Glaciimonas sp. CA11.2: one gene and its partner. The protein of the gene in region 2 interacts with the protein of the main gene of each other region in a pairwise test. Links are inferred from orthologs where the notes say so. Each region holds a gene or a part of one and is shown on either strand. Other genes may lie near its edges.

Evidence for each region.
Region 1: the proteins of bioB (region 2) and RGU75_RS08390 interact in binary tests that used the Escherichia coli proteins (3 or more experiments, as listed by UniProt). The link is inferred for Glaciimonas sp. CA11.2 from one-to-one orthologs.

What each region holds. Positions count from the first base shown.
Region 1 is NZ_JAVIWL010000001.1:1,956,876-1,965,775, forward strand. The notes cover bases 3,416-6,387. They hold RGU75_RS08390 (class II glutamine amidotransferase), read right to left. Parts: upstream 5,300-6,387; coding sequence 4,532-5,299; downstream 3,416-4,531. Other genes in these bases: RGU75_RS08385 (autotransporter domain-containing protein), read left to right, coding at 3,416-4,458; RGU75_RS08395 (LysR family transcriptional regulator), read left to right, coding at 5,562-6,387. Also shown: more of RGU75_RS08385, read left to right, coding at 1-3,415; more of RGU75_RS08395, read left to right, coding at 6,388-6,461; RGU75_RS08400 (4-oxalocrotonate tautomerase family protein), read right to left, coding at 6,548-6,946; RGU75_RS08405 (Lrp/AsnC family transcriptional regulator), read right to left, coding at 7,210-7,677; rocD (ornithine--oxo-acid transaminase), read left to right, coding at 7,796-8,900.
Region 2 is NZ_JAVIWL010000001.1:1,611,130-1,619,829, forward strand. What follows is about bases 3,291-6,062. They hold bioB (biotin synthase BioB), read right to left. Parts: upstream 5,323-6,062; coding sequence 4,258-5,322; downstream 3,291-4,257. Other genes in these bases: RGU75_RS06905 (acetyl/propionyl/methylcrotonyl-CoA carboxylase subunit alpha), read right to left, coding at 3,291-4,067; bioD (dethiobiotin synthase), read right to left, coding at 5,325-6,062. Outside these bases: RGU75_RS06895 (hydroxymethylglutaryl-CoA lyase), read right to left, coding at 1-903; RGU75_RS06900 (glyoxylate/hydroxypyruvate reductase A), read right to left, coding at 946-1,905; more of RGU75_RS06905, read right to left, coding at 2,037-3,290; more of bioD, read right to left, coding at 6,063-6,116; bioA (adenosylmethionine--8-amino-7-oxononanoate transaminase), read right to left, coding at 6,116-7,495; bioF (8-amino-7-oxononanoate synthase), read right to left, coding at 7,496-8,700. UniProt on the Escherichia coli protein: Catalyzes the conversion of dethiobiotin (DTB) to biotin by the insertion of a sulfur atom into dethiobiotin via a radical-based mechanism.

The DNA of each region.
Region 1 (8,900 bases), 350 kb from region 2 along the record:
GGGGGGCACATTATTAATAACGGCCTGCTATCTGTGATGCAGTTCAGTGGCAGCACACTTCGGTCAATTGCGATGACGATTGACGGGGCCGGCAGCACTGGCGTCAACAGCGGCGTCGTTACGTCTGGGGCATGGCTGAATGCCGACGGCACGCGAGTGCCGCAAGGACCACTCTCACAAGGTAACCTATATCAAAGCTTCGGTGCACAAGTGACCAATAATGGTGTCTTTACGAATACCGGCATCATTAATGCGGCGTTAGAAGGAGGGCCAGCGCAAGCAATCGGAATTTTTTTAAATGGTGGCGGCGCTGCAGCGAGTAACAGCGGGATTATTAATATTAGCGAGAGTTGGGGCAGCACTAATGCATCGGCACCAAATGGTCAAGCCTTCGGCGTTCTGATCCAGGGAGCCGGCAGCTTTGTTAATCAAGCGAGCGGTACCATTTATATTGGACGTGCACCGCAAGCGCACGCAGGGGACATAGTTCCTGACGTCGCCATCAATAAGGGAAATGTCATCAACGCTGCCATCATGACGAATGGTAACAATGTTTCTATTGTGAATGACGGTACGTTGACGCTCGGGTCGCTAGTCCAGGATGCGGCGGGAATTGCCGTGCTCGGCGCGACGAATTTTAGTGCCACCAATAATGGCGCAATAAATGTCAACGGTGGCGCTGGGCTGGCTGCCCCGCTTCAAAATGTCGGCTTTCTAGTGCTGGATTCAACTGTGGGTACTGGCGCTGGCGCGATCAACAATGGTGCAATTTCTGTAGTCGGCGCGAATAATGTCGGAATTAAAGTTCTCGATACAGGCAGTTTCGGATCTGAAATAACGTCCACGATCGCGGGCAGCATTACGGTAGCCGGCGGTATTGATCCGACTTCTGGAACACGCAATTATGGCGTCTGGGCCGAGGGAACCGGCAGTGGTGTCGCGACTGCCAATATTGACTCCGCAATCAATTTGACAGGGGTTGGCGCTATCGGTGTGTTGGCACGTGGAAACGCCGTGATTAATGTAGGAGCAGACGTGTTGCGTGATTTTGGCAACACGGATGAAATCGGATTTTTTATTGACGGCGCACATGCCAAAATAAATGTTTCGGCCGCGAATCTGATTGTAAATACCGATCGATCGACGCTGTTTCGCATTGCTGACGGTGCCAGTTTTAGTGGTCAGGGATTGAAGATGACCGCCAGCGGTATCAATAGTACTGCGTTGTTAGGTACGGGCTCAGGTACGGCGATCAAAATCGATAATGCGGTGATTAACGTCAACAACGCTGGCGCAACTGCCGTACTGATTGAAGGCGGGGCTACCGGCGATATTAGCGCATTGGCTGACATCAACCTTAATAGTGCAGGTGCCATTGGCGGCGTGGTCGATGGTCAGCAGCATAGTTTGACTGGGGCGCTGGTCGGGACACCCGATGCGGCGACCAGATTGACATCCGCAAAAGCGCTCACCGGCAGTGCGGACAATATCGTTGGCTTCATTACACGCAATTTGGGACAGCTCGATAACAGCGGTAATATTGCCCTCACCGGTACGGATAGTATGGGTATTGATGTCCAGCAGGCTGGACGTTTGAATAACACGGGAACCATTACCGTGGGTGGCGGTGTTGGAGTCAGGGCATCGGGTAGCGATGCAGAAATTTCCAACCTCGGCACGGTGACTGTCAATGCAGGAGTTGCTGGTGTGCAATTGGTGAATGGCGCGGCTTTGACATTGACCGGCACCAACAATAGGATTACCACCTCTGGCGCCGCCAGTGGGGTGCTGCTTGATACCCATGCCGCTTCACTCGACGCCAGCAATTTGACTATTACAGCCAATGGAACCGGTGCAGGTATCGAAAACAAGGCTGAAATCGGTGCTGTCAAACTCAACAACGTAACGATCAACGCCAGCAGTGGCTCGGCCATTCGTACAGCCACCAGTTTTGATCCAACCTCCAGCGTTACGCTGAACGTTCTGGGAAGCGGAACAGGTATTGCGTTCCAACAGTATGGCACCGGCGCAGATGTCGCCAGCAATGTGGTAGTCGGGCCGCGTTACGCGATCAACGTATCGGGTGTGAGTGGAACCGGCATCCAGGCAAAGACCACCGGCGATGTCATTACCAGCGGCTTGATAACTGTCAGTAATACACGCGGCGGTGCAGCGATAGTGGCGCATGATGCTGCCACGATTACCAATACCGGAACTCTCTCTTCCGCTAGCATCAGTTCTATTGGTGTCATTGATGCTTCTGGTACCACCGCTAAGATGATTATCAACTCTGGGACCATCGTTGCAGCAAGCAACGCTAACGTCGCGATTCTGGGCGGTGACGGCGGCGACAAGATTAGTCTGGTCGGTGGCGCAGTGACCGGTAAAATCAACGGTGGTTCCGGTGCCAATACGGTCAACTGGACCGGGGGCACACTCGCGGGTGAAATTAACCTGGGTTCAGGGAATAATAACAAGGCGTTGGTTGGTGCTGTCGACCTTGCAACTACACGTCACGTCACGGCCAATGCCGGTACCACGGGCAATACACTGGAATTTTCTGGCACCCAAAACGCCAGTCGTGGCTTTGGCTCGTTTACTGCAGACGATATGACGCGGGGCCTTAATATTGGTAATAGCTATAATGCCATCACGCTATCAAACGGTGCAGATATGCGCGTTATTGGCGATCTATCGATGCAGAGTGCCGCCTCTTCCCTTAACGTGGCCGATACTACTTCCGTATTGCGTATTGGCGGCAGCGGTGCTACCGCAGGTAGCGTATTAAACCGTAACATTACAGATAAGGGCAATGTTGTATTCGATAATCTCGATATCCAGAGTTACGGCGGTGCGATCAGTGGTAGCGGTAACATGACGCGTGATCTGACCGGTACAACTACCCTGACGGGTGGGAATACTTATAGCGGGATTACCACTGTCCTCGGCGGGACGCTGGCCGCGGGGGCGACCAATACCTTCAGTGCCGCATCCGTGCACACAGTTAATGTTGGGGCGACGCTGGATCTGGCAGGTTTTGATCAACGTATCGCGGGTCTGAACAACGGGGGTACTGTGCGTCTGTTTTCTTCTTCCGACGCACTCTTGGCTGGTACTCAACTCACCATCACCGGCCCGATAGCTGGCAATGGAGGCACGGTACTTTTAGGTTCTAAGCTCGGCGTAGATAGCAGTGCGACGGATGCCTTAGTATTGAGTGGTACCGCAGCCATCGCACAGGGAATGACAAATTTGCTGGTGGTGAATCGCGGCGGGCTCGGTGCGCTGACCACAGGAAGCGGCATCCCTGTCGTGTTGGTACAAAATGGAGCGACAGCGGATGTCGGGACGTTTGTGCTCGCAAACGCTGGTGGCCATATCGATGCGGGCGCTTATCAGTACCATCTGACGGATGCGGCTGGTACACGTTATCTGACCACTTTTGCGGCAGTTCCCGATATTAAAGTTACCACCAATCGCGCCTATCGTAATGAGGTGGCCTTGTATAACGCGCTGCCCAATATATTGCGGCAAGGTGATTTGGCAATGCTATCCACCTTGCATCGGCGTGTTGGCGATGAAAATAGGCAGATTGTGGTAGACGATGGCAGTGATGAAGGTTGGGTCAATGCAAATCGGCGCGGCTGGGGGCGTGCTATTGGCGGTAACATCAATATGGCTCAGGCAGGCGACGCGAGTTTGAGCAGTCACGCCAACATGGGCGGCTTTCAGAGTGGCGTGGACATTTACGCAGGTCACAATTGGGGCGTCGGCGTATATGTGGGCGCGCTTGAGACAAACAGTAGCGTCAACGGAAACGTCGGAGGTATTTTTGGAAGCGCTGGCACGATGCGCTCAGATAGTAAATTTATAGGTGGCTATGGGACGTACCTGGACAACGGTTTCTATACCGACTTAGTGTTTCAGTATGGCATGCACCGACTTTCTGTTACCGCCCCGACCACACAATCAAATAGTAATGCGTTTAGCACTATGGCATCGATTGAGGTTGGCAAGCGCTTCTCCTTGGGCCATGGGTGGGCTCTGGAGCCTCAAGCACAACTGATTTATGGTCGTAGCAAGCTCGACACCGTAGATATCGCAGGAGCCACTGTGCAGCAGGATGCAAATGGAAAAGTATTTGGCCGCCTTGGAGCCCGTATTACGACGGACATGGCGACTTCACTCGGACATCTACAGCCTTATGCACGCTTAAATCTATGGCATGGATTTTCAGGGAAGGACACAACGACTTTTGTGAATCCTGCTGCGACAACGCCAATATCAACAAGTGTCGGTTACACCTCAACCGAAACAGCGCTCGGATTAACCTTGCAGCTTGCCCCAATGACTAGCCTGTATGGTGAGGTAGGAAAATTATTCAGGGTAGGTAACAGTGACGATGCTCAGGTCAGATCATCGGTCGAAGGTTCAATTGGATTGAAAATTGGTTTTTAAACAGTTGCGCCGCATGCAGAATTTGTTTTAGCTGTATGTGGCAAACTGGTGGTGAAGTGATATAAAACGATATTCAGGGTCGTACTTCACCATCTATAAAAACCTTTAACTCCCCTTCGCCAAATTGCATCCATGTTTCATTTGTGGTCAACGGTGAAGTCACGATCACGGCGACGCGATCTTTGGGCGTGGTTACCTGAGAAAAATCGACTGTGACATCTTCGTCCGATAGTTTCGCCTCGGCAAATGGAAACTGGCGGATGATGTAATACAAATTGGTCGAGCAATGGGCGAAAAGTGCCGACCCATCGGATAGCATCATATTAAATGTGCCATGTTGCGCGATCTCTTTAGTCAACTCTTGCAACGCCATCGTTAATTGGGCCGTCGTCGGCAAGTTTTCGCCGAAACGTTGTCGTAACTCTTGCAGAATGTAGCAAAAAGCCAACTCGCTATCCGTATTGCCAACCGGACGAAAAGCGCCATTTAACGTCGGTGCGAAAGCCTTAAGATCGCCGTTGTGTGCAAATACCCAATAGCGACCCCATAATTCGCGCACAAACGGATGACAGTTTTCCAACGCCACCTGGCCTTGCGTCGCTTTGCGAATATGGGCGATGACGTTTTTTGACTTAATCGGGCAACGACGAATCAACTCAGCCACCGGTGAGGCAACAGCGGCCTGGTAATCGACGAAATGGCGTACGCCATTGCCTTCAAAAAAGGCAATTCCCCAGCCGTCGCTATGATGGTCGGTTTGACCGCCACGGGTCGAAAATCCGGTAAAACTAAATACAATGTCGGTCGGGACATTGCAATTCATTCCAAGTAACTGGCACATGGTTTCAGGTCAAGAAGTGGTATAAAAAGCCGCTTTACAACGAATCAACAAAGCGAAAACAGACTGCTAACGTTACCACGTGCAAGTCGTTTGACAAAAAAGAAATATCAACACGAGCAGTAGCCTATTAAAAATCAAAGATAACTACGGCACAACCTGCGCGATTTTCCACCTTTGAGACTTCAAAGTACCAAAGCATTCGTAGTCACCGATTGATGAATCTGATAACTTTGGATGTTAATGATTTTGGGAGCAAGGCGTCATGGATCAATTGGCGGCGATGCGTGCCTTTCGGCGGGTGGTGGAAAATGGCAGTTTTACCGCTGCCGCGGCTGAACTCAACCAGTCGCACACCATCGTTTCACGACAAATACGCCAGCTTGAAATTGAGCTGGGTGCACAGTTGCTCAATCGTACTACGCGCCGCTTTTCGCTAACCGAGGCAGGGCAGGAATATTACGAGCGATGCAAACAAATACTTAATCAACTGGATGACGCGGCAGAAGCCATATCTTCCCATCAGGCGAGGCCGTCCGGCACGCTGCGCATCAACGCACCGCAAGCATTTGGCACCATCGAACTGTCAAGTTGGCTGCCGACATTTGTGATGGCTCATCCACAGTTACGGGTGGATTTGGTCTGTAACGACCGTTTTGTTGATCTCATTGAGGAGGGCTTCGATGTCGCGCTGCGTCTGGCGCATGACTTGGCAGACTCGACCCTCATCGCTCGGCGACTTGCAGTAAGTGATTTACTGTTAGTGGCTTCTCCCGACTATCTTCAGCGGAATGGCATTCCACAAAATCCGCTGGAACTGGCGACCCACAATTGCCTGATATATTCTCTCGCCTCGAAGCCAAGCCTATTCACTTTCACGGCAACCGATGGAACGTCGCATCCGGTTGCGGTGCGCGGCAACTTGCAAGCCAACACCGGTATTGCGCTTCGTTCGGCAGCGCTCGCCGGTTTGGGTATCGCTGCAACCGCCTCTTTTATCGTGCATGAAGATTTACGTCGCGGCGCTTTGGTGCACGTATTGCCGTCATTTACGTTAAAGCCACGTGAGTTGTATGTGCTGTATCCACAAAATCGTCATCTTTCGCCGAAGGTGCGCGCTTTTGTGGAGTTTGCGAGTGACTGGTATCGGACGCCACGCTGGTAGTGATCGGCATGCTGTCAAAACGGCGGCCACCTTCGAGGGAGCGATGCGGGTCATTTTTTTGGGAAGATTGACCGCCGGTTCGCGCATTACAGTTTTGCGACCACGGCCCTTTGTTGCTGCGTTAAGCCGCCATAACCGTATGCCGCGGCGCGTGCATCGTGCACGTGTACATAACTTTCATGATGCAAATCGCCGAGCAAATCTGCCATTGCATTGAATACTGCGGCGATATAGGCGGCTTTTTCATCAGCCGTATTCGTTTCATCGGTGATACGAATAGCCAAAAAGAAGCTGGTTTTGTGTTGCGCGTGCAAACTCTCTCCCCCGACAAACCAATGGGCCGGATCGACGTGCGAAATAGCAATCGAGGTAAGCTCCGGTTTCTTATGCAAAATGTCCGCAGTCAATTGCGAAAGCGATTGCGCAACCTTGGCCGACGTTATGGCAATTGGCGGAGTTGATAGAAGTACAGTAAGTATGGGCATGATGTGCTTTCAATAGTATTTCGGACTGGCCCGCAACGCCCCAGCGGCGCTGTGCTTTCCTGGCTGCTGCTGATCTCGGGGAACCCGTCGGTCAGATGGAGACCAAAGTGTAGCCGCGCCGGAATCCGCAATACAGCCATCCCTAAACACATAATTCGTGCAAATTACGCACTAATCGTCACCAATGGATCGCTTAGTGTGATCGAAAGCAGGTTCGCACTCTTTGTCTTCTCTGTGCTAAAGGCAATCGATCCATCGATCCATCAATCTGCAAGTGGTAACGGGCTTGGTGGTTTGATCTCTTCCAGGCAAACCATCGATTTAACGCCCGCCACGCCCGGGACCTGCATCAACCGGTCGGTCAAAAATCCGGACAGCGATTTCAAATCGCTCGCCACTACTTTGAGCAAGTAGTCAAAATCGCCAGAGATGGTGTAACACTCAAGAATTTCCGGAAATGCGCGAATCGCTTGTTCAACCTTGCGGACCTGTTTGAACTGCTCACGCGCGATGTTCAAGCTGACAAATGCCGTAACGCCCAAACCAATCGCCGCAGGTTCTACTTGCGCCGCGTAACCACGAATAATGCCGTCCTTTTCGAGCCGCTGCACCCGCCGATAGCATTGCGGTGCCGATAGATTGACCCGATCCGATAACTCGACATTAGACGCCCGCCCGTTCGCCTGCAACGTGCGCAACAAAATTTTGTCATATCGATCCAATTTTTCCATTTATCATCTCATTCCTGCACGAATCATGCGTTTAAGTAGCGAAACATGCTTCATTATGCACAAATATTTTTATGCTTTGTGATTATCATGTAATCATAAACTGTGACCGGAGCGCATCATGAAAAACCCAGCCATCGCACTAGAAAATCGCTACAGTGCGCATAACTATTCACCTTTGCCTGTCGTTCTCAGCAGCGGGCGCGGCGTGTGGCTTATGGACGAAACAGGCAAGCATTATCTCGACATGATGTCCGCCTATTCGGCAGTCAGTTTCGGTCACAGCAATCCCACTTTAGTCGCAGCCTTAACCCGTCAGGCCAACCGGCTCGCCGTGACTTCCCGTGCGTTTTATACCGATCAACTCGGCCCATTTTTGCAGTTGCTGTGTGAAATGACCGGACAACCCAAAGCGCTGCCGATGAATAGCGGTGCAGAAGCTGTCGAAACCGCGCTTAAGGCCGCGCGGAAATGGGGCCACAAGGTGAAAGGAATTCCTGATAACAGTGCCGAAATCATCGTCTGCAAGGGTAACTTTGGGGGACGCACCACGACTATTATCGGATTTTCATCCGAGCCGCAATATCGTGACGGTTTTGGTCCGTTTCCGTCAGGCTTTGTATCAATACCGTTTGGCGATGCAGCAGCGCTGGAAGCGGCAATTACACCGCGAACAGCCGCTTTTTTGGTCGAGCCAATTCAAGGTGAGGGCGGTATTATCGTCCCGCCCGATGGCTACCTCGCTGCGTGCAGAGAAATTTGTACACGCCATAATGTCCTCCTTATTTGCGATGAAGTGCAAACCGGATTGGGTCGTACCGGCAAGCTACTGGCTTGCGACCACGAAAATGTCGTACCGGACGGCCTGATTCTGGGCAAAGCGCTAGGTGGCGGCTTGTTGCCAGTATCGGCATTTTTGGCACGAGAAGACGTCATGGCCGTGTTTACACCGGGCGACCACGGCAGCACTTTTGGCGGCAATCCGTTGGCCGCTGCGGTTGGTCACGCCGCGCTATCGTTGCTGCGCGATGACCATCTGGCGGCAGCCGCTGACCGCATGGGACAGCGCTTGCAAAGCGGCTTGCGCGCGATGTCGCATCCGGCCATCCGTGCAGTGCGCGGCAAAGGGTTGCTGATCGGGATGGAACTGGACCCGTCCATTATTTCGGCCCGCGCATTTTGTGAAATATTGCTGGAGTTAGGCATGTTGTCAAAGGACACGCATG
Region 2 (8,700 bases):
AGCGCGCTTGGCAGCGATGGCGTTTCCGGCTCGGCTGGCGGCCTTGCGTCCGAGATGCTGAGAGATGAATTGTCCTGCCTCAACCACCGCATCGAGATTGATACCCGTTTCAATCCCTAACCCTTGCATCATATACAACACATCTTCCGTCGCCACGTTACCGGTGGCGCCCTTAGCGTACGGGCAACCGCCCAAACCGGCCACTGACGCGTGATAGATTGAAATGCCGACATCCAGACTGGCGTAGATATTCGCTAGCGCCTGACCGTAAGTGTCATGAAAATGGCCCGACAAACGATCCACCGGGAATTCCTGCACCAATCGTTGCATGACCGCCTTCACCTTGTTGGGAGTTGCCACACCGATCGTATCGGCAATGTCAATCTCGTCGCAACCAAGATCGCGCATGCGGTGCAACACATCCACCACCGCATCAATACTGACTTCGCCCTGATACGGACAACCAAAAACGCAACTAATACTGCCGCGCAAACGTTTTCCCGCTTGTTTAGCGGTCAGGGCGACGTCACGAAACCGTTCGATTGATTCGGCAATTGAGCAATTGATATTTTTTTGCGAGAACGCTTCCGATGCCGATCCGAAAATCACCATTTCATCAGCACCCGCCGTCAAGGCAGCTTCGAGGCCCTTCATATTCGGAACCAAGGCTGAATAAATTACGCCCGGTTGCCGGATGATGCCCGCCATCACTTCGGTGGATGTCGCCATTTGCGGCACCCATTTAGGCGATACAAAGGAGGCCGCTTCAATGTTGACAAAACCTGCCGCGGTCAGTTGATTGACCAGTGCAATCTTGATTTCTGCAGGAATGGTCTCTTTTTCGTTTTGCAAACCGTCACGTGGGCCGACTTCAACGATTTTAACTTTGCTTGGGAATGTCATTTTACGATCCTCGCTATTCTTATGATTTTAATATCCGATGATTTAATAGCCGTTGATACGGTCTACAACCCCGGTGACCGCCTCACCGCGTTGCAGCGCACGGATTTTTTCGCTGATTTGTTGAATCGTGTCTAGTTCCACCGATGCTGCTGCGAAATGCGGCGTAATGGTAATGCGCGGTTCCTGCCAGTAAGGATGCTCGGACGGTAATGGTTCTTGCTGAAATACATCCAGTGTTGCACCGGCGATATGACCGGTTTTGACCAGCGCCAGCAAATCGTCTTCCACCAGATGACCGCCACGGGCAACGTTAATCACATACGCACCTCTGGAACCCCCGGTGTGTTCAGTGCCACTCTGTAATTTTTGCAGATTTTCACGATTGATGATGCCGGTGGTTTCTGGCGTCAGCGGCAGGATGCAGACCAACACCCGCGAGGCCCGCAAAAACGCATCAAGACCGTCTTCGCCCGCATAACAACGCATGCCGGGCAAGTCTTTCTGAGTGCGACTCCAACCATTCAACGGAAACTCAAAATGCCTGACCGCGTCGGCAATCCGTACACCCAACACGCCAAGACCCAAAATACCGACGCTAAAATCCTGCTTGTTATTGCGCGACAAGCGTCGCCATTCACCCTGACTGGCCTGTTGCTGATAAAGCGCAAAGCGGCGGTAGTAGCCAAGCAAAGCGTGCGTCACATACTCAGCCATCTGAATCGCCATACCGGCATCGTCAACCCGAATCAGCGGCACACCGTCAGGAAACGCATTCCCTAGTTGGAAAATGGCATCGACACCCGCACCAAGATTAAAAATGCCTTTCAAATCGTGTCGGCCACGCAGCATGGCCGCCGGTGGTGCGAACACCAGCGCATAATCTGCATGGTCCGTATCGCCCTCGGACCATAACCGACATTCAGCTTCAGGCATCGCTTTGGCGACCATTTCCAGCCAGTCGTCCAGCCCGCTCCCAGGCGGCGCATAGTATATTATTTTCATTGAACTCCTTCTGGCAGCGCTTTTTTTAATTTCTGACTAGCCTTCGGTCAAGCATCGAAACCAAGTGCGGAATCAGGTCCGCTATCAGGTTTGTTACACCCACCGCTTTGCCACAAAACCGCATTATCAAACTATTGCGTTACATCAAGTTTAAACGCTAGCAATTGCGCCGCTTCGGCCACCTGATCGCCAACCGCATACAGCAACTCTTCCACCAGACCATCGGCTGGCGCGGCAATCGTGTGCTCCATTTTCATCGCTTCCATAATCAGCAATGGCGCACCCTTTTTAACCTGATCGCCCTGCGCGACCAATACGGCAACGATTTTCCCTGGCATGGGCGCAGTCAGGCGACCACCTTCGGTTTCGACTTCACCGGCGTGCGCCAATGGATCGACATAGTCCAGCGTATACTGGTGGCCGCCGGTAAATACCTGAAAGTGGGTACCATCAGAAACCACCGTACCCCGCACCTCGCGATCACCAAGACTGATGACGTAATCACAATCACTCTGCTGCAACAATGCCATCCGCGTGAAGTGTTGACCATGTTGCAACAACCAACTGCCGGATTGATACAGCACAGCGATCGGGCTTGCCTTGCCATTGTCGACAAAGGTCAGCTGGCGTTGCAAGTTACTGTTCAGACGCCAGCCATTGGTATCGGTCCAGGGATTAACATGCGTGTCGGTTGCGCGACGTTCAGCCGCCAATAATGCGGCGGTTGCCAGCGCAAGCACTGCCACTTCAACCGGCTGAGCGATTGGAAACAGCGCGTCCTGATTCCGTTCAATCAACCCTGTATCCAGATCAGCGGTGGAAAAAGGCTGACTGGCAATCAGGCGCTGCAAGAAACTGATATTGCTGGCCAGACCCACAATTTGATACTGCGCTAAAGCATTAGACATACTCGCCAAAGCCTGTTGCCGATCCGGTGCCCAGACAATCAATTTGGCGATCATCGGATCATAAAACGGCGAGATGGCATCACCCGCACGCACCCCTGAATCAATCCGTACAATCGCGTCGGGTGTTGCCGCAGCGGTCACTTCAAATTCGCGTGCGGCTGGCGTACGCAAATGGCGCAGCGTGCCGATTGACGGCAAAAATCCCTTGTCCGGATTTTCAGCATAAATCCGCGCTTCAATCGCATGACCGCGTATTGTTAGTTGCGCTTGCTTAAGTGGCAGCGGCTCGCCAGAAGCAACTCGCAATTGCCACTCAACCAGATCAAGCCCAGTGATCATTTCGGTCACCGGATGTTCGACTTGCAGGCGGGTATTCATTTCCATGAAATAAAACGCGCCGCCTTCGCCATTTTCGTAGTCAGCAATAAATTCCACCGTACCCGCGCCGACATAGCCAACTGCCTTAGCTGCCGCGACCGCCGCATCGCCCATGGCTTTGCGCCGCTCTTCAGTCATTCCTGGCGCTGGCGCCTCTTCCAGTACTTTTTGATGACGCCGTTGCACTGAGCAATCACGTTCAAACAAGTAAACGCAATCACCCTGACTGTCGGCAAAGACCTGAATTTCTATGTGTCGCGGACGGGTCAAATACTTCTCGACCAATACTTTATCATCACCAAAACTGCTGATCGCCTCGCGCTTGCAGGATGCCAATGCAGCCTTGAAATCTGCGCTATTCTCGACGATTCGCATGCCCTTACCGCCGCCGCCAGCGCTTGCCTTCAGCAATACCGGATAGCCGATTTTGTCGGCCTGTTGCTGCAACAGATCGGCATCCTGATCATCGCCGTGATAACCGGGAACCAGCGGCACGTCGGCTTTCGCCATTAATGACTTGGCGGCAGATTTTGATCCCATCGCCTTGATCGCACTAGCCGGCGGTCCGATGAATATCAGACCAGCGTCTGCGCACGCCTGCGCAAATTGCGCGTTCTCTGACAAAAAACCGTAACCCGGATGGATCGCCTGCGCGCCCGTCGCCAGCGCGACGGCAATAATTTTATCCCCGCGCAGATAGCTTTCCTTGGCCGCTGCCGGCCCGATGCAGACTGCCTCGTCGCAGACTGCCACATGCTTGGCACCGGCATCGGCTTCCGAGTAAACCGCCACCGTTTTGACGCCCATACGGCGGGCCGTGGCGGCGACACGACAGGCGATTTCACCGCGATTGGCGATCAAAATTTTTGTAAACATGTCTGCTCCAGTTGGTTTTTTGTTCTGCTGAAAAACAATTCAATCAAATCGCTGCCCATCGCTACTTCTACTAAAAGTTTGTAGGACTAACGCAATCGTCAGTCCTACAGAATCTCACTTGTGGTAACAGACGTTTGAAGATGATTTTTCGCCGTTTCTATTTTTTCTTTCGGTCAGCTAACGAACTGCTTTATTGCGCTTCGCTTTGCGTCACTTCACAGCGTGCATCAATGGCAGTCGACCGCGTGTGCATACCCAATTTAGCCAACAATGCGCGATCTTCTTCAACTTCCGGGTTGCCGGTTGTCAGCAATTTATCGCCGTAGAAAATCGAGTTCGCACCCGCCAGGAAACACAGCGACTGAATCGCCTCACCCATCTGGCGGCGACCGGCCGATAAACGCACCCGCGCTGTTGGCATCGTGATACGTGCCACTGCAATGGTCCGAACAAATTCGAGCAGATCCAGCGCCTCAATACCATACAAAGGCGTGCCTTCGACCTGCACCAGATTGTTCACAGGAACCGATTCTGGATAAGGTGTCATGTTGGCGAGTTGCGCCACCAGACCGGCCCGCTGCAAGCGCGATTCGCCCATGCCGACAATCCCGCCACAACACACTTTGATACCGACGCCACGCACGCTGTCGATCGTGTCCAGACGGTTTTGATAATCGCGGGTGGTGATAATGTCACCATACAATTCGGGGGCGGTATCGAGGTTGTGGTTGTAGTAATCCAGACCGGCTTGCTTCAACCGCTCGGCCTGACCTTCGCCCAACATACCCAGCGTGGCGCAGGTTTCAAGGCCGAGAGCTTTCACGCCGCGCACCATATCTTCTACGTGTTCCAGATCACGATCTTTTGGCTCGCGCCATGCCGCGCCCATGCAAAAACGCGTTGCACCGTTAGCCTTGGCTTGACGGGCAGCATCCAGCACCGTCTCAAGAGGCAAGATTTTTTGGGCAACAACGCCGGTATCGTAGCGCGCAGCTTGCGGGCAATAGCCGCAATCTTCCGGGCAACCGCCGGTCTTGATCGACAAGAGTGTCGCTAACTCGACTTCGCTTGGATCAAAATTTTCGCGATGTACTTGTTGCGCGCGGAACATCAAATCGTTGAACGGCAAATTGAATATTTCCAGCACTTCTTCCACGCGCCATGCGGCATCGACTGCCGGAGCCACGATTTTTTGGGCGATACCAGGCTGAAAGTTAATCGGTTGTGAAGTGCTGGCGTTCGGTTGCGAAGACATGATCAGATTTCCTTAGAAGGGAGGGAATTTGTTAAAAGAGGTGTTCCGGCAGGCCAGCCCGGCAAATGTGAGAATTCAAGATAACTGGCGGCAGCGGCGATTAATTCCGCGGCAGGCAAAGACAGTCGCGGTACACGGCCCAACAAAGGCGCATCAATGCGCGCCACCAGCGCCTCCATCGTCGCGTCAGCGTTGAGCATGTCGGGATCGACAGTATTGATAACCCAGCCTGCCAATAGCAAGCCGCGCGCGGCAATCGCTTCGACCGTTAGCAGCGCGTGGCTAATGCAGCCAAGCCGCAAACCAACAACCAGCACAACCGGCAAACCCAACTGTTCTGCCAAATCGGCGGTATCAGTGGTGGCGTTCAATGGCACGCGAAAGCCACCAACGCCTTCGACTACCACTGCGTCAGCCAAGGTCGCTATCTGTTGATAGCACGCCAAAATATGCGGCAATGCAATGATGCGGTCTTCCTGCGCGGCGGCGATATGCGGCGCGGTCGGCGCCTTAAATAAATACGGCGTTGCCAAATGTGTTGGTAGCGCGACGCTGGCTTGCGCTGCTAAAGCATCGGCGTCGTCGTTGTGCCAGATTCCGTCGCGCAACTCTGCACCAGCGGCGACCGGCTTCATCCCGGCGGTACGAATGCCGGTTTTAGTCAGCGCATGCAACAAACTGGCAGCGACGAGCGTTTTACCGATTTCGGTATCCGTGCCAGCGACAAAATAGGCGCATTGCGGCTTGTTTTCCATTGGCATCAACGCATTCAACGGTATCGTTTGATTAGTCATCAAGACCTCTCGCCAATGACGCTGTTGAATACAGAAGCTGTGCGTGCTGCCAGCAAGTCGCACTCTTCCTCATCGAGGATGTATGGAGGCATCAGATAGACCGTGTTGCCAATGGGTCGTAATAGCAATTCGCTTTCCAACGCTTTGCTGAAAAATCGACGCGAAAAAGTTGACGCTGCTGCCGGATCGGCAATTTTTGCATCAAACGCCCAGATCATCCCGCGCTGGCGGAAATGCTGCACGCTCGGATGATCGGCCATTGGTTGCAATGCGGCGGTTATGCGCTGTGCCTTCACGCGATTAGCGTTCAGTACATCATCTTGCTCAAAAATTTCAAGCGTCGCCAACGCCGCACGACAGGCTAATGGATTGCCGGTGTAAGAATGCGAATGCAAAAAACCACGGGTGACGTCGGCATCGTAGAAACTTTGATAAATGGCATCGGTCGTCATCACCAGCGACAATGGCAAATAGCCACCGCTGATCCCTTTCGACAGGCAAACGAAATCCGGCCAGACCGGCTGCGGCGCTGAGGCTTCAGAACCCTTTGCCGTAGCTTGCTCAGACGCAAAGAATGTTCCAGTCCGACCGCAGCCCACGGCAATTTCATCAAAGATCAAATGCACCTGATAACGGTCGCATAAGGCGCGTACTTCGGCCAAATAGACGGGATCGTGCATTGCCATGCCGGTCGCACACTGCACCAATGGCTCGATAATTAGCGCCGCGATGTGCGTGCCACGTTGTTGCAATAACAATTCCAGAGAATGCGCAGCACGACGCGCAACATCGGCAGCGGTTTCTCCTTCATGCGCGCCGCGTGCATCGGGCGACATCACAACGTGCGCCTGACGTAATAGCGGTCCATACGCATCGCGGAACAAAGCCACGTCTGTCACCGCCAGCGCACCGATGGTTTCGCCGTGATAACTGCCTTTGAGACAAACGAATTCTTGCTTGGCGCTATGACCGGCGTTACGCCAGGAATGAAAACTCATCTTCAGTGCTATTTCCACCGCCGAAGCACCATCCGACGCGTAAAAGCAATGCCCCAACACATTCCCCGTGCGCTCTGCCAGTTTCTCTGACAACCGAATCACCGGCTCGTGCGTAAAACCCGCCAACATCGCGTGTTCAAGCTTATCCAGCTGGTCTTTCAACGCGGCATTAATACGCGGATTGGCATGACCGAATAGATTCACCCACCATGAACTAATGGCGTCCAGATAACGCTTGCCATCGGCGTCGTATAGCCACGCACCGCGACCATGGCTGACCGGAATCAGCGGCACCGTTTCGTGGTGTTGCATTTGCGTGCATGGATGCCAGACGCTTTTCAGACTGCGATTCACCCAGTCAGATTGTGTGTTTTGTTTCAACTATGCTTCCTTCATACTGTCGATATCGGCTGGCGCGTTTTCCTCGCTGACGGTATCTTTTGCGGTCCATGTCTCTGCGGCAGCAAGCTTTTTAGCAGCCACATGCAACGCAGCAATCAATTGATCCACTTGTTCTATTGTATGCGCCGCTGAGAGCGAAATACGTAATCGCGCCGTCCCTTTAGGCACGGTCGGTGGGCGAATCGCTGGCACCCAGATATTCTGTTCATACAATGCTGCCATCACATCCAGCGCGAGCTGATTATCACCGACAACCAATGCCTGAATCGCACTGTCAGACGGGAGTAGCGACCATGGTAAATCAGCAACACCATCACGTAACTGTTTTGCTAATTGCCGCAAATGCTGTTGTCGCCAATCTTCGGTTTCCAACAAGTTGAGCGTCGCTAATAGTGCGCACGCTAACATCGGTGGACTGGCCGTAGTGAACACGTAAGTCCGTGCGCGCTGCAATAACCATTCGATCAACGTTGCATCGCCAGCCACAAACGCGCCCGAAACACCAGCCGCTTTCCCCAACGTGCCCATATACAGTACGCGCGGTGACGCCAATCCAAAATGGGCCAGACTGCCACGGCCTTGCGGTCCCAGCACGCCAAAACCGTGCGCATCGTCGACCAACAACCACGCATCGTATTTTTCGCACAGTGCCAACAGCGCAGGCAAGGGCGCAATATCGCCATCCATACTAAACACGCCATCAGTCACTATCAGCTTGCGTGCGCTAGTGCTTTTGGCGAGTTGCTGCTCCACCCGCGCCACGTCGTTATGCGGATAGACGCGGAATTCTGCACCGGAAAGACGTGCGCCATCGATCAGGCAAGCGTGGTTTAACCGGTCGGAAAGTACCAGATCGCCGGGGCCGACCAACGCCGGAATAATCCCCATATTTGCCATGTAGCCATTTGAGAAATGCAATGCGCGGGGCATGCCAACAAACGCTGCCAGTGCGACTTCCAATTCTTCGCACACACTACTATGACCGCTGATCAGCGCCGACGATGCCGCGCCGACGCCGAATCGCGCCAAGCCATCGTGGGCAGCAGCGATCAACGCAGGATGATTGGCTAAACCAAGATAATCGTTGTTGCTGAAAGCCAGTATTTGCTTGCCATCAATTGTCAGCAGCGGACCTTGTGGACCATCCACGATGCGTCGTTTGCGTAGCAGCTTCTGGTCTTGCA